2 linked regions of the Lacibacter sp. H407 genome follow. The main gene of each other region encodes a partner of the protein of the gene in region 2 in a complex. Links are inferred from orthologs where the notes say so. Each region holds a gene or a part of one and is shown on either strand. Other genes may lie near its edges.

What was found. Proteins that work in one complex are often made in the same cells at the same time.
Region 1: the proteins of metK (region 2) and groL are in contact, whole or in part, in a cryo-EM structure (PDB 8P4O), measured with the Escherichia coli proteins. The link is inferred for Lacibacter sp. H407 from one-to-one orthologs.

Annotation. Positions count from the first base shown.
Region 1 is NZ_JBBKTU010000002.1:48,458-53,970, reverse strand. Bases 1,285-4,210 are described here. They hold groL (chaperonin GroEL), read right to left. Parts: upstream 3,604-4,210; coding sequence 1,966-3,603; downstream 1,285-1,965. Other genes in these bases: WG989_RS19535 (hypothetical protein), read right to left, coding at 4,164-4,210; WG989_RS19540 (co-chaperone GroES), read right to left, coding at 3,701-3,982; WG989_RS19550 (hypothetical protein), read right to left, coding at 1,694-1,816; WG989_RS19555 (hypothetical protein), read left to right, coding at 1,285-1,640. Outside these bases: Na+/H+ antiporter NhaA, read left to right, coding at 1-1,087; more of WG989_RS19555, read left to right, coding at 1,101-1,284; more of WG989_RS19535, read right to left, coding at 4,211-4,667; WG989_RS19530 (T9SS type A sorting domain-containing protein), read right to left, coding at 4,736-5,513.
Region 2 is NZ_JBBKTU010000001.1:3,954,008-3,959,408, reverse strand. The notes cover bases 912-3,725. They hold metK (methionine adenosyltransferase), read right to left. Parts: upstream 3,040-3,725; coding sequence 1,783-3,039; downstream 912-1,782. Other genes in these bases: WG989_RS17050 (DUF4270 family protein), read right to left, coding at 3,113-3,725; WG989_RS17060 (cupin-like domain-containing protein), read right to left, coding at 912-1,517. In the rest of the region: WG989_RS17065 (CPBP family intramembrane glutamic endopeptidase), read right to left, coding at 1-581; more of WG989_RS17060, read right to left, coding at 621-911; more of WG989_RS17050, read right to left, coding at 3,726-4,597; WG989_RS17045 (glycogen/starch synthase), read right to left, coding at 4,613-5,401. UniProt on the Escherichia coli protein: Catalyzes the formation of S-adenosylmethionine (AdoMet) from methionine and ATP.

The DNA.
Region 1 (5,513 bases), on a different replicon or contig from region 2:
AACACTCATTGCCTGTACTGTTGTTTCATTATTGATCGCTAACTCTGGCTGGGGTGAAGGTTATCATGCATTCTGGCAATCGAATTTCGCCGGTCTTTCTGTGGAGCATTGGGTAAATGATGCATTGATGGCTGTTTTCTTTTTGCTGATCGGCCTTGAATTAGAAAGAGAGATCTACCAGGGAGAACTTTCAAACCCAAAAGATGCGTTGCTGCCGATGTTTGGTGCATTGGGTGGTTTACTTGTACCGGCGGGATTGTATCTTTTACTCAATATTGGAACCAATACACAATCGGGTGCAGGTATACCTATGGCAACGGATATTGCATTTGCGTTGGGTATTTTGTCGCTGCTGGGTAACAAAGTTCCTACTTCATTAAAAGTTTTTCTAACAGCTCTTGCTGTGATCGATGACCTGTGTGCAATTTTAGTAATTGCCATCTTCTATACAAAAACACTGTTGTGGACCAACCTGTTTATTGCGTTGGGAATATTTGTTGGTTTACTGGTGATGAACAGAATGAAGGTTCGAAACCTGATACCATATTTACTGGGTGGTATAGCCATGTGGTATTTTATGTTGCACTCGGGTGTGCATGCAACCATTACCGGTGTGTTACTTGCTTTTGCGATTCCTTTTGGTAATGGCGATGAGAAATCAACTTCCTACATCCTCCAACACTTCCTGCATAAACCTGTCGCCTTTCTAATACTGCCTATTTTTGCGTTGGCAAATACAGCAATTATTATCAGCGGCGACATTACACAAACGCTTACTGAAAATTACAGTATGGGTATTGCTTTGGGACTGATCGTTGGTAAACCACTTGGCATTTTTGCATTGACCTTTGTAGCAGTTTCAACCAGGCTTTGCAAATTACCAGACGATTTGAATTGGAAACATATTTTCGGTGTTGGTCTGTTAGGTGGTATTGGATTTACTATGTCCATCTTTATTACACTGCTGGCTTTCGAGAATGAAACGATCATCAATAATGCAAAACTGGTGATCCTGCTTTCTTCATTAGTCGCTGGTTTGCTTGGTTTTTTTGTATTGAAATTAACGCTGAAGAAACAGGCAGCATAACAACTGAACTAAAGTGCGTAAAAAGAAAAAACAAAAGCTGAAGGAACAACAGTTCTGGGGAACGTTTGCTTATTTCAGCAAACCTCAACTTCCCGACAGTATTCCTACACATCTGGAACGGGTCAATTTCCGCATATGGAATCATGTAGACGATGAACAGATTGAAATGATGGTTACGCATGTGCAGTCGATCAATATGCTTGATCTGGATGAAACAGAGATCACCAATTACAGCATTCAACTGCTCACAAAACTCAGCTTTATTAAAGAACTGCGGCTGAAAGGTTGCAATGAAATAGATGATGATGCGATGACTCACCTCAATAATATCAAAGGACTGGAGCTGTTGCATATCGATGGCACATCCATCAGTATCAAAGGCGTGTTGCAGTTACGTGCAGATCATCCGCTGCGAATGTTGCTGATAAGAGTTGATGATCCGGAGCAACATCTAAGCGATCTAACAACGATTGCACAACGTTTTCCCGATTGCGAATTGATCGTAAATCACAAGAGCTTCACAATTAAGAAAGAAGATGGTTGGTCGATGTAAAAAATCATCTCACATAAAAATGCCCCGCAAAAAAACGGGACATTTTTTTTGTTTCAATAAATAATATAAGGATTGCCAAACGAATCATCATCTCTTCTTCTGATACGTTGCATCAACAGACTCAATTTGTGTTTCAATTTCTGCATAAACGGCAAAAGCATGTTTCTTCTTTTCATGTCGCATGTTTTTAATCGTGATGAATCATTGAAATGCAAAGTCCCCTGTTTTACCAGAGGACTTTGGTTGTATGTTCAAGCTGTTACTGATAGTTAAAGTGATTGTGTAAAATGTACTTCGTACTTCCAACTTCTCACTTTTTACTTGCTTAGTAACCACCCATGCCCCCCATATCAGGAGCGCCATGTGCGTGTGCTTCTTCTTTCTTTGGTTTGTCAGCAATTACACACTCAGTAGTTAATAACATACCAGCGATAGATGCTGCATTTTCCAAGGCAACACGGCTTACTTTCGTTGGATCAATTACACCTGCTTTAAACAGGTTCTCATACACTTCTGTACGGGCATTGAAACCAAAATCACCTTTACCTTCTTTGATCTTCTGTACAACGATAGAACCGTCAATACCTGCATTAGCAGTTAATGTACGCATTGGTTCTTCCAGTGCACGACGAACGATCTGCATACCGGTTTGCTCATCTTCAATTTGTCCACGAACTTTTGCTTCCAGTGCATCTATTGCACGGATGTAAGCAACACCACCACCTGGAACAATACCTTCTTCAACCGCTGCACGGGTTGCATGTAATGCATCGTCAACACGATCTTTCTTTTCTTTCATTTCCATTTCAGTAGCAGCACCAATGTACAATACAGCAACACCACCTGCTAACTTAGCAAGGCGCTCTTGTAATTTTTCTTTATCGTAATCAGAAGTTGTGTTTTCAACCTGTGCTTTGATCTGGTTTACACGTGCAGTGATCTCAGCTTTCTTGCCTTTGCCACCAACAATAGTTGTGTTGTCTTTATCAATTGTAATTGAAGAAGCCTGGCCTAAATAAGTAAGATCAGCATTCTCTAATTTGTAACCTTGTTCTTCACTGATAACTGTACCTGCAGTAAGGATCGCAATATCAGTCAACATTTCTTTACGACGGTCACCGAAGCCCGGAGCTTTTACAGCAGCAACTTTTAATGTACCACGGAGTTTGTTTACAACCAATGTTGCTAATGCTTCACCTTCGAGATCTTCAGAGATGATCACTAATGGACGACCACTTTGTGCAACTTTCTCCAAAATGTGAAGAATATCTTTCATTGCAGAGATCTTCTTATCATAGATAAGAATGTAGGGGTTCTGCAATTCAACTTCCATTTTTTCGCTGTTTGTAACGAAGTATGGAGAAATATAACCACGATCGAACTGCATACCTTCCACTACATCAACAGTAGTATCGGTACCTTTTGCTTCTTCAACAGTGATCACACCTTCTTTACCAACTTTTGCAAACGCTTCTGCGATCAGTTTACCGATCGTTTCATCGTTGTTAGCAGAGATAGAAGCAACCTGTTGAATTTTTTTGCTGTCGTTACCAACAGTTTGTGATTGACTTTTCAGGTTTGCAACAACCAGGCTTACAGCTTTATCAATACCACGTTTCAGATCCATTGGATTTGCACCGGCAGCTACCATTTTCAAACCTTCGCTGATGATTGATTGCGCCAATACAGTTGCAGTAGTAGTACCATCACCCGCAATGTCTGCAGTTTTAGAAGCTACTTCTTTCACCATTTGTGCACCCATATTTTCAATAGGATCTTCCAGTTCAATTTCTTTTGCAACAGTAACACCATCTTTCGTTACGGCCGGTGCACCGAATTTCTTTTCGATCACTACGTTACGTCCTTTTGGACCGAGTGTAACTTTCACAGCGTTGGCCAGAATGTCAACACCTCTTTTCATCTTATTTCTTCCTTCAATATCGAAGAATATTTGCTTTGCCATAATACGTTAATTTGAAAATTAATTGATTTGAAAATTTGAGAATTGAAGACTTGAAGCAGCTAAAGGTTTCACATTAGCACATCTTCAAATTTTCAAATTATACAATTGCCAGAATGTCGCTTTCACGCATGATCAACAGATCATCGCCATCAATAGCGATTTCAGTACCTGCATATTTACCATACAAAACCGTATCGCCGACTTTCACGGTAACAGGTTCGTCTTTTTTGCCAGGACCGGCAGCAACTACAGTACCACGCTGTGGTTTTTCTTTTGCAGTATCGGGGATGATGATACCACCAGCTGTTTTTTCTTCAGCAGGAGCAGGCTTCACAATTACCCTGTCATGTAAAGGGGTAACACTTACCTTCTTAGCCATAATTATTCGTTTTTTGGTTTTGAAATGAAATTGATTAAGCCCTTTTCAGGGGGCAACGAAGGTAAGCGAATACAGTGCCACCCCGCCAGAATGCGTAAAAATTTCAGAATTGGCGGAAATAGTTGAAAATAGCAGAAAAAATCTGGCAGGGAGAAAGACAAATTTGCATGTTTGTCCTTTCTCAATAAGCAGGCAAAGTTTCCAACTCTTTTACCGGACCTGCTTTCCATACAATTATTTTGCCTTTGTATGTTCCCCGAAACAGTATCTCTCGTAACTGAAGATTTGATGGAGCGATAAAGTTTTTTGTTTCAACCGGTTCAAGGGTAAGACGAATTATCTTATTTGCAGAATCAGTTTTGCTGATGATAACTTTTTCACCACTGTTTTTCATAACACCCAGTTCCAGTGATTGCTCCGTGAACATATAAGGTGATATACTGAATTGTTGGGTGCTGCTCCAGGCACTGTCCCATACAATATCCTTACTTGCAGCCTCCACATAAATAGCCGTTACGGTATCAATTTTTGCAGGCATTTCATTCCCATTCTCATCTTTCATGGCAATACCAGGCATGTGAATACTGGAGTACGCATACACCTGTTTGATCACTGCTTTTTTACCGGCGCAGGAATTCAACAGCAGCAATGAAAAAAAACATATCACCGGAACAAAAAAACGCATGGAATGAATATTGATTGAATGAAACGATAAAACAGGAAGTCTGCCGTGGCAGACTTCCTGTTTTTAATTTATTGCTTTACTACTTTGAGGCTTTGTGTTTTTGTACCGGCATCGATCCGGAGAATATAAACACCGGCAGGTAATGCTTTCCCACTTAATGGCAATTGACGATTCCCATCTGCACGACCAAGGTTCCAGCGTTGCAGTAATTGGCCATTATTAGTAAACAAAGTTGCTTCAATATTTACCCGGCTTTGATTACCGATGCTCAGCGGAATAGTTGTGCTAATCGGGTTTTGCAGCAGTTTTACAAAATTTTCCTGTTGGCTTGGGTTGCGGATGGAGGTAACATTTCCCTCTGCAAGGAAAAATTTACCTGCACCTGTAACTGTTGCTGTAAACACATACCCTGTTGCTCCATATGTAACAAAATTGGTAGCATAAACAGTTGAATTGGTAACATCGGCATTTGCCAACGTTGCTGCAGTTGTTCCGGCAATTTTCAGCGCACCTGGTGTTTTTCCATTTAATTCCGCAACTGTAAAATATAGCGACAATGTATATGTTGCAGATGGATTGGTTGACACAGCAACATCTACCACTTTTTGTGAACGGGGGCCTGCAAAAAACGATTGCCAGGTTGTGCCAGATGCCGACAGGTTGGACGTAACACAACCCAGACTTGCAGAAGCGCCAGAAATTCGACTGATGACTTTGTTAGTAACGGGACGGTAGAAATTATAAGTTCCACTACCGGCCACATTTTCCAATTTTCCTGAATTGACCACTGTTTCAATTGCGTTTCCAACAATTGATGGCAGTATTATATTGGGTCGTACGAAGGTG
Region 2 (5,401 bases):
GCGCCAATTGTTTCATTCATCCCTTTAGGTATGTGAGTGCAACAATATAAAGCAATATTGATAGCGACAGCCGGCCAAAAACCAAAAGCGTTGTAACACATAATGAGCAAAATACCTCTGAACAAAAATTCGTAAGCAAAGAGGTAAGCCCCCCATCCTAACGCATTTATCAGAAATCTTTTCTTTGTCCAGGTTGCAATGCGCATCTGTGGGTATGTTTCGAGGCTTTCAGGTTTCCTTGCAGCAAAGAAATTCATAATAATTATCAAAGGAGTCATTACAGCCGTATAAATCAAAGACACGTTTATATCTCCTAATTGTACGCCAAGTTCATATAGCGAATACGGCGTAAACATCAATGTCAAAACACCTGGTATGATCCCAAAAAGGAAGGCGCCGGCCAGTTTTTGAAATAACACATAGTTGATCCAGCGTTGTTCATTTGGTGATTCGGTTAGAAAAGATAGCTTGATGTTTTTATTGATTGAAAGAAACCAATAAACAGAAAAAAATATCGTAACACAAAGGATCGCAAAAACAGGACTTGTAAATTCTGGTTTCCATGCATAAAGATCATCCATAGTCAATGCCTTAATTTTTGATAATAGGAAATATGGTTTCTATTGTAAAGTCTGTGTTTTGAATTTTTCAATAGCTCTTACTGCATTTTTATTTGCTACTCTTGTTTTATAATCAAACCAACCGTCGTTGAAAGTTTTGGTCAGCAATTTGTCAATGGGCATTAGTATACCCATGCTGATGATGCCGGATATATTTTTAAGTGGATTGTGATGTAATTTCCGATAGCTTACTGCAATGCCGCCACTTTTATAAACATTGTAATGCCAATATCTGGCAGGCATAAAAAGACTATCGCCTTCTTCCTGTAAAATGGTATAACCTTTTACATAAGCAAGCCCTTCGTGTTTCTCATAGTCCGGATGGTCGAGGTTTACGTTGGAGTGAGTATTAAATGGTAGTTTGTATAGCAAAGCTGAATATTTAGGTTCGATCAGAACTATCTTTTTTTTACCATAAAATTGCGTGAGTAAAACGTTATTGTAGTCTACATCAAAATGAAGTCTTACTTCGGTATCTTTTCCTCCCATGAAAAAGAAACCGAGTTTATCTAATAAACCTTTAAAGATCCTTGGACATGAGAAATCATCTTTTAACCAAGGGCATAGCTTATAGAGATCAAAGACAAACATTCTGTAAGGACTGTACTCATCTTTCTCAATTATGTTCAGAAAATCAATCAGTTTCATTTTTACATCACCGGAATAGCTGGTTGATTTTTCGTGCGCTTTATTCCTGTTGTCAAACACTTCAATAATATTATCGCCACATTTTTCTTTGAAAAAGTCGATTGTCCATTTATTGCCTGCAGGCTGCTCCTTTGCAAGACCCTTGATCAATAACGGCTTTTGGGGAATAAAGTATTTTTTATTGAAATCTTCAGTTGATAAATCTTTTGCATCAATTATATCAACCTGCAAAGAAAGATCTAATGCCATACTGATAAAATTGGGTTTACTAAATGTGGAAGGTCACTAACAAAATACGACAGATATTTAAGAATCGCAACCCCAGTCATCATTCCAAAACCGCATTAAAAAAGCATTATTTGGTACTAAACAGCCGGTAGCAAGTATTCGGCTCTATCCTGCTGAGATATCAAATGTTTAAGTATGCCAAAAAAATATAACCTGAAGAAACATAAAAAAGAAACCCACAAGCTTTTCAGCTTATGGGTTTACTACATTGATGGTTTGTAGTGGGTTATTTTAAACCGAAAGCCTTTTTCACTTTCGATACATAATCTAATTTTTCCCAGGTAAACAGTTCCACTTTTACTTTCTTCACTTTACCATCGGGGCTCTTGAACGTTTTTTCAACCACTTCAGGTACACGACCCATGTGACCGTAAGCAGCAGTTTCGCTGTAGATCGGGTTACGTAATTTCAAACGTTGCTCAATGAAGTAAGGACGCATATCGAAGATACCTTCTACGATCTTTGCAATTGCGCCATCGCTCAAATCAACCTTTGCAGTACCGTAAGTATTTACGTTAATTGAAGTTGGTTTAGCAACACCAATTGCGTAAGAAACCTGTACCAACACTTCGCTACACAAACCGGCAGCAACCAAGTTTTTTGCAATATGACGGGTAGCATAAGCAGCTGAACGATCTACTTTAGAAGGATCTTTACCGCTGAATGCACCGCCACCATGAGCACCTTTTCCGCCATAGGTATCAACAATGATCTTACGACCGGTTAAACCAGTATCACCATGAGGTCCGCCAATTACGAACTTACCTGTTGGGTTGATGTGGTATTTAATATCGCTGTTGAACAACTTAGCGTATTTCTTATATTTTGATTTGATACGTGGGATCAGGATGTTGATCACATCCGATTTGATCTTGGCAAGCATTTTTGCTTCAGCATCAAAATCATCATGCTGTGTAGAGATAACGATCGCATCGATACGAACCGGTTGGTTGTTATCATCATATTCCAATGTTACCTGGCTCTTTGCATCAGGACGCAGGTAAGGCATTTTTGAATTCTTCTCACGACGGATAGCTGCTAATTCGATCAACAGATTATGTGCAAGATCCAATGCCAATGGCATGTAATGCTCTGTTTCGTTGGTTGCATAACCAAACATCATCCCTTGGTCGCCGGCGCCTTGCTCTTCTTTTTTCTTACGGTCAACACCTTGGTTAATGTCGGAGCTTTGTTCATGAATGGCACTCAACACACCACATGAATTTGCTTCGAACATGTACTCGCTTTTTGTATAGCCGATCTTCTTAATTACACCACGGGCAATTTCCTGTACATCAAGATAAGCTTTAGACTTTACCTCACCTGCCAATACAACCTGTCCGGTAGTAACAAGTGTTTCACAAGCTACTTTACTTTGAGAGTCGAACGCAAGAAAATTGTCGATTAATGCATCACTGATCTGGTCTGCAACTTTATCAGGATGTCCTTCAGAAACTGATTCAGATGTAAATAAATAAGACATAAATAATGAGTTTAGATGTTCCGTTGTTTTAGCTCGGAAAGGCGCAAAGATAAGCTGTGAAACAATTCAAAACTTATTGCTTGGAGTAATAGATACGCACATACATTTTTTGAGTTGGATGCGAGCCGCCACCTAACTGAACCCGGCCATAAGCCAGCGGGTTAATGTAGACTGTGCTTGATTTTCTCCCGGTAAAATCAGCAAAATAAGGTGCTGAAAGTTTGAAGTCTCTCCGGGTTGCCCGTCCATTTACAATGTTCTGTAAATAACTGGTCATGTTCATCCTATATTCTGTGATCAGATTGTTGGATGCGTCACGAATAAAATTGGTACCACCGCCTGTATAACTGTTATCGATAGTGTAGAGTGTATCACTGCGCAAATTCAATGAGAACGAATTGGCATAATAATATTGCTGGTCAAACGGAATCGGTTCTACGCCATTCGATGCATTGTAGCTGAACATATGGAGAAACGGAGGAACAAATATGTTTTCAATACTCAATGGGCCTTGGTACACCTGTTGGGCAACCAATTCCGCACGGTGAATGATGTAAGGTTTATTGCCAAGCGTATCTAATCCGGGAACTGATATCCGAACTGCTGTGCCGGGGCCACTCTGTACATACACCAAACTCGAAGGCTGGTTGGCTGTAAGAATTGGTTGCGCCGTGCTGCCTGCATAATTCCGGTAAACTTTATTGGCATTCGCACTGCGTATTGTATCAGCTACAAACGTGAAACGGGCAACTGTATTGGTATCCTTTCCTTCTCTCGTTTTTAAACGGTAGTATAAATTGATACGTGAAGTTTCACTGTTTAATACAAAGTAGTTGATCACATTTCCGCTGCTTGTGGAGTCGGGAACTACTGCAAATCCATTCAGGAAATTCTTAAATGTGGTGTCGTTCTTAAAGGCGCCATTGATATTATCCTGATCGAGCAACAAACGGCCAAACGCATCATCTAAGCGAATACGCAGTTGATTAAAGATCGTATCAGGTTTGTAATCGGCTCTGTATCCTCTTCTGATATCCGGAATTGTAACCGCTGCAGATCCAAGAAAATCAGCCGTTGAAAAATTAGGGGCTTGTGTTAACCTGTATAAAGTGGATGATTTAAATGTAGGATCAGTGATCTTGTAAACATTCACTTTCGATACTGCATTCGTGTCACCATAACCACCCGAAAAAGCAAGTGATAATACACAGGAATCAAGAAATAAACTGTCTTTGGCTACCGGAAAACTGAATGGGTACAAGGTAGGCAGCATTTGGAAATACATCGCTGCGGTTGTGGTACCAAACATCGGGTCGTTGATATAACCCAAAATATGTTGATCGCCTTTTGCAATATAAGACGAATCGATCTCTATGAAATTAGTGGTTACAACGGGTAACAGCATGGTATCTGTTATCAACCGATCGCCACCTGGTAATAAATCGCCACCTAACGTTGTACGCTCTAATTTGGTACAACTGCTGATCAATATCACAATAAAAAGAGGGATAAACAAAAACGAACTTCTTCTGCGCATCTCCGGTGTGAGAAAATTCATAGAATGATGACAATATTATTTCGACGAAAGGTCGGTATATAGTTGTAAATAGTCTGTTAAATCACCATCTGGTTTAAATGGTAAAACCTTTTTGCCACGCACTTTGCCAAACTCTTCCAGCAGTTTCTTATCTACTTTTTCAGCACCAAATGTAATGGCGTCTGCATATGTAGCACCACCACGGAACATGGCTGTGTTGTTGACATCTTTGTATGGTTCCAGGTCTTTGTCTTTAATACTTGCATGAATATTCGCAAGTTTTAAAAACTTTGCCCCCAGCTTTTCTTTAAATGTATTTTGACCAACAGTATAAATGAGTTTACTGTTTCCAAAAACAGGCTCTTTTTTATACGCTGTTTGCAGATACATTGGAATAAGCCCCGTCATCCAGCCACTGCAATGAATAATATCCGGAGGCCATCCGAATTTCTTTACAGTTTCCAATGCGCCTTTGCAAAAGAAGATGGAACGGAGATCGTTGTCATCAAACCATTTTTCATTTTCATCATGATAGATGAATTTGCGTTTGAAGAAATCTTCATTTTCCAGGAAGTACACCTGCAAACGGGCATTCGGGAGAGAAGCAACTTTGATCTGGAGTGGATAATCATCGTTGTCAATTGACACGTTGATACCACTTAAACGTACTACTTCGTGCAAACGGTGACGGCGTTCATTGATCACACCAAAACGGGGCATGATACATCTGATCTCGAATCCACCATCATTTGCTTTAATTGCCAGCTGATTAACGATCGAAGAAAAATCGGTTTCTTCCAGATACGGAGACATTTCACTGGCAAT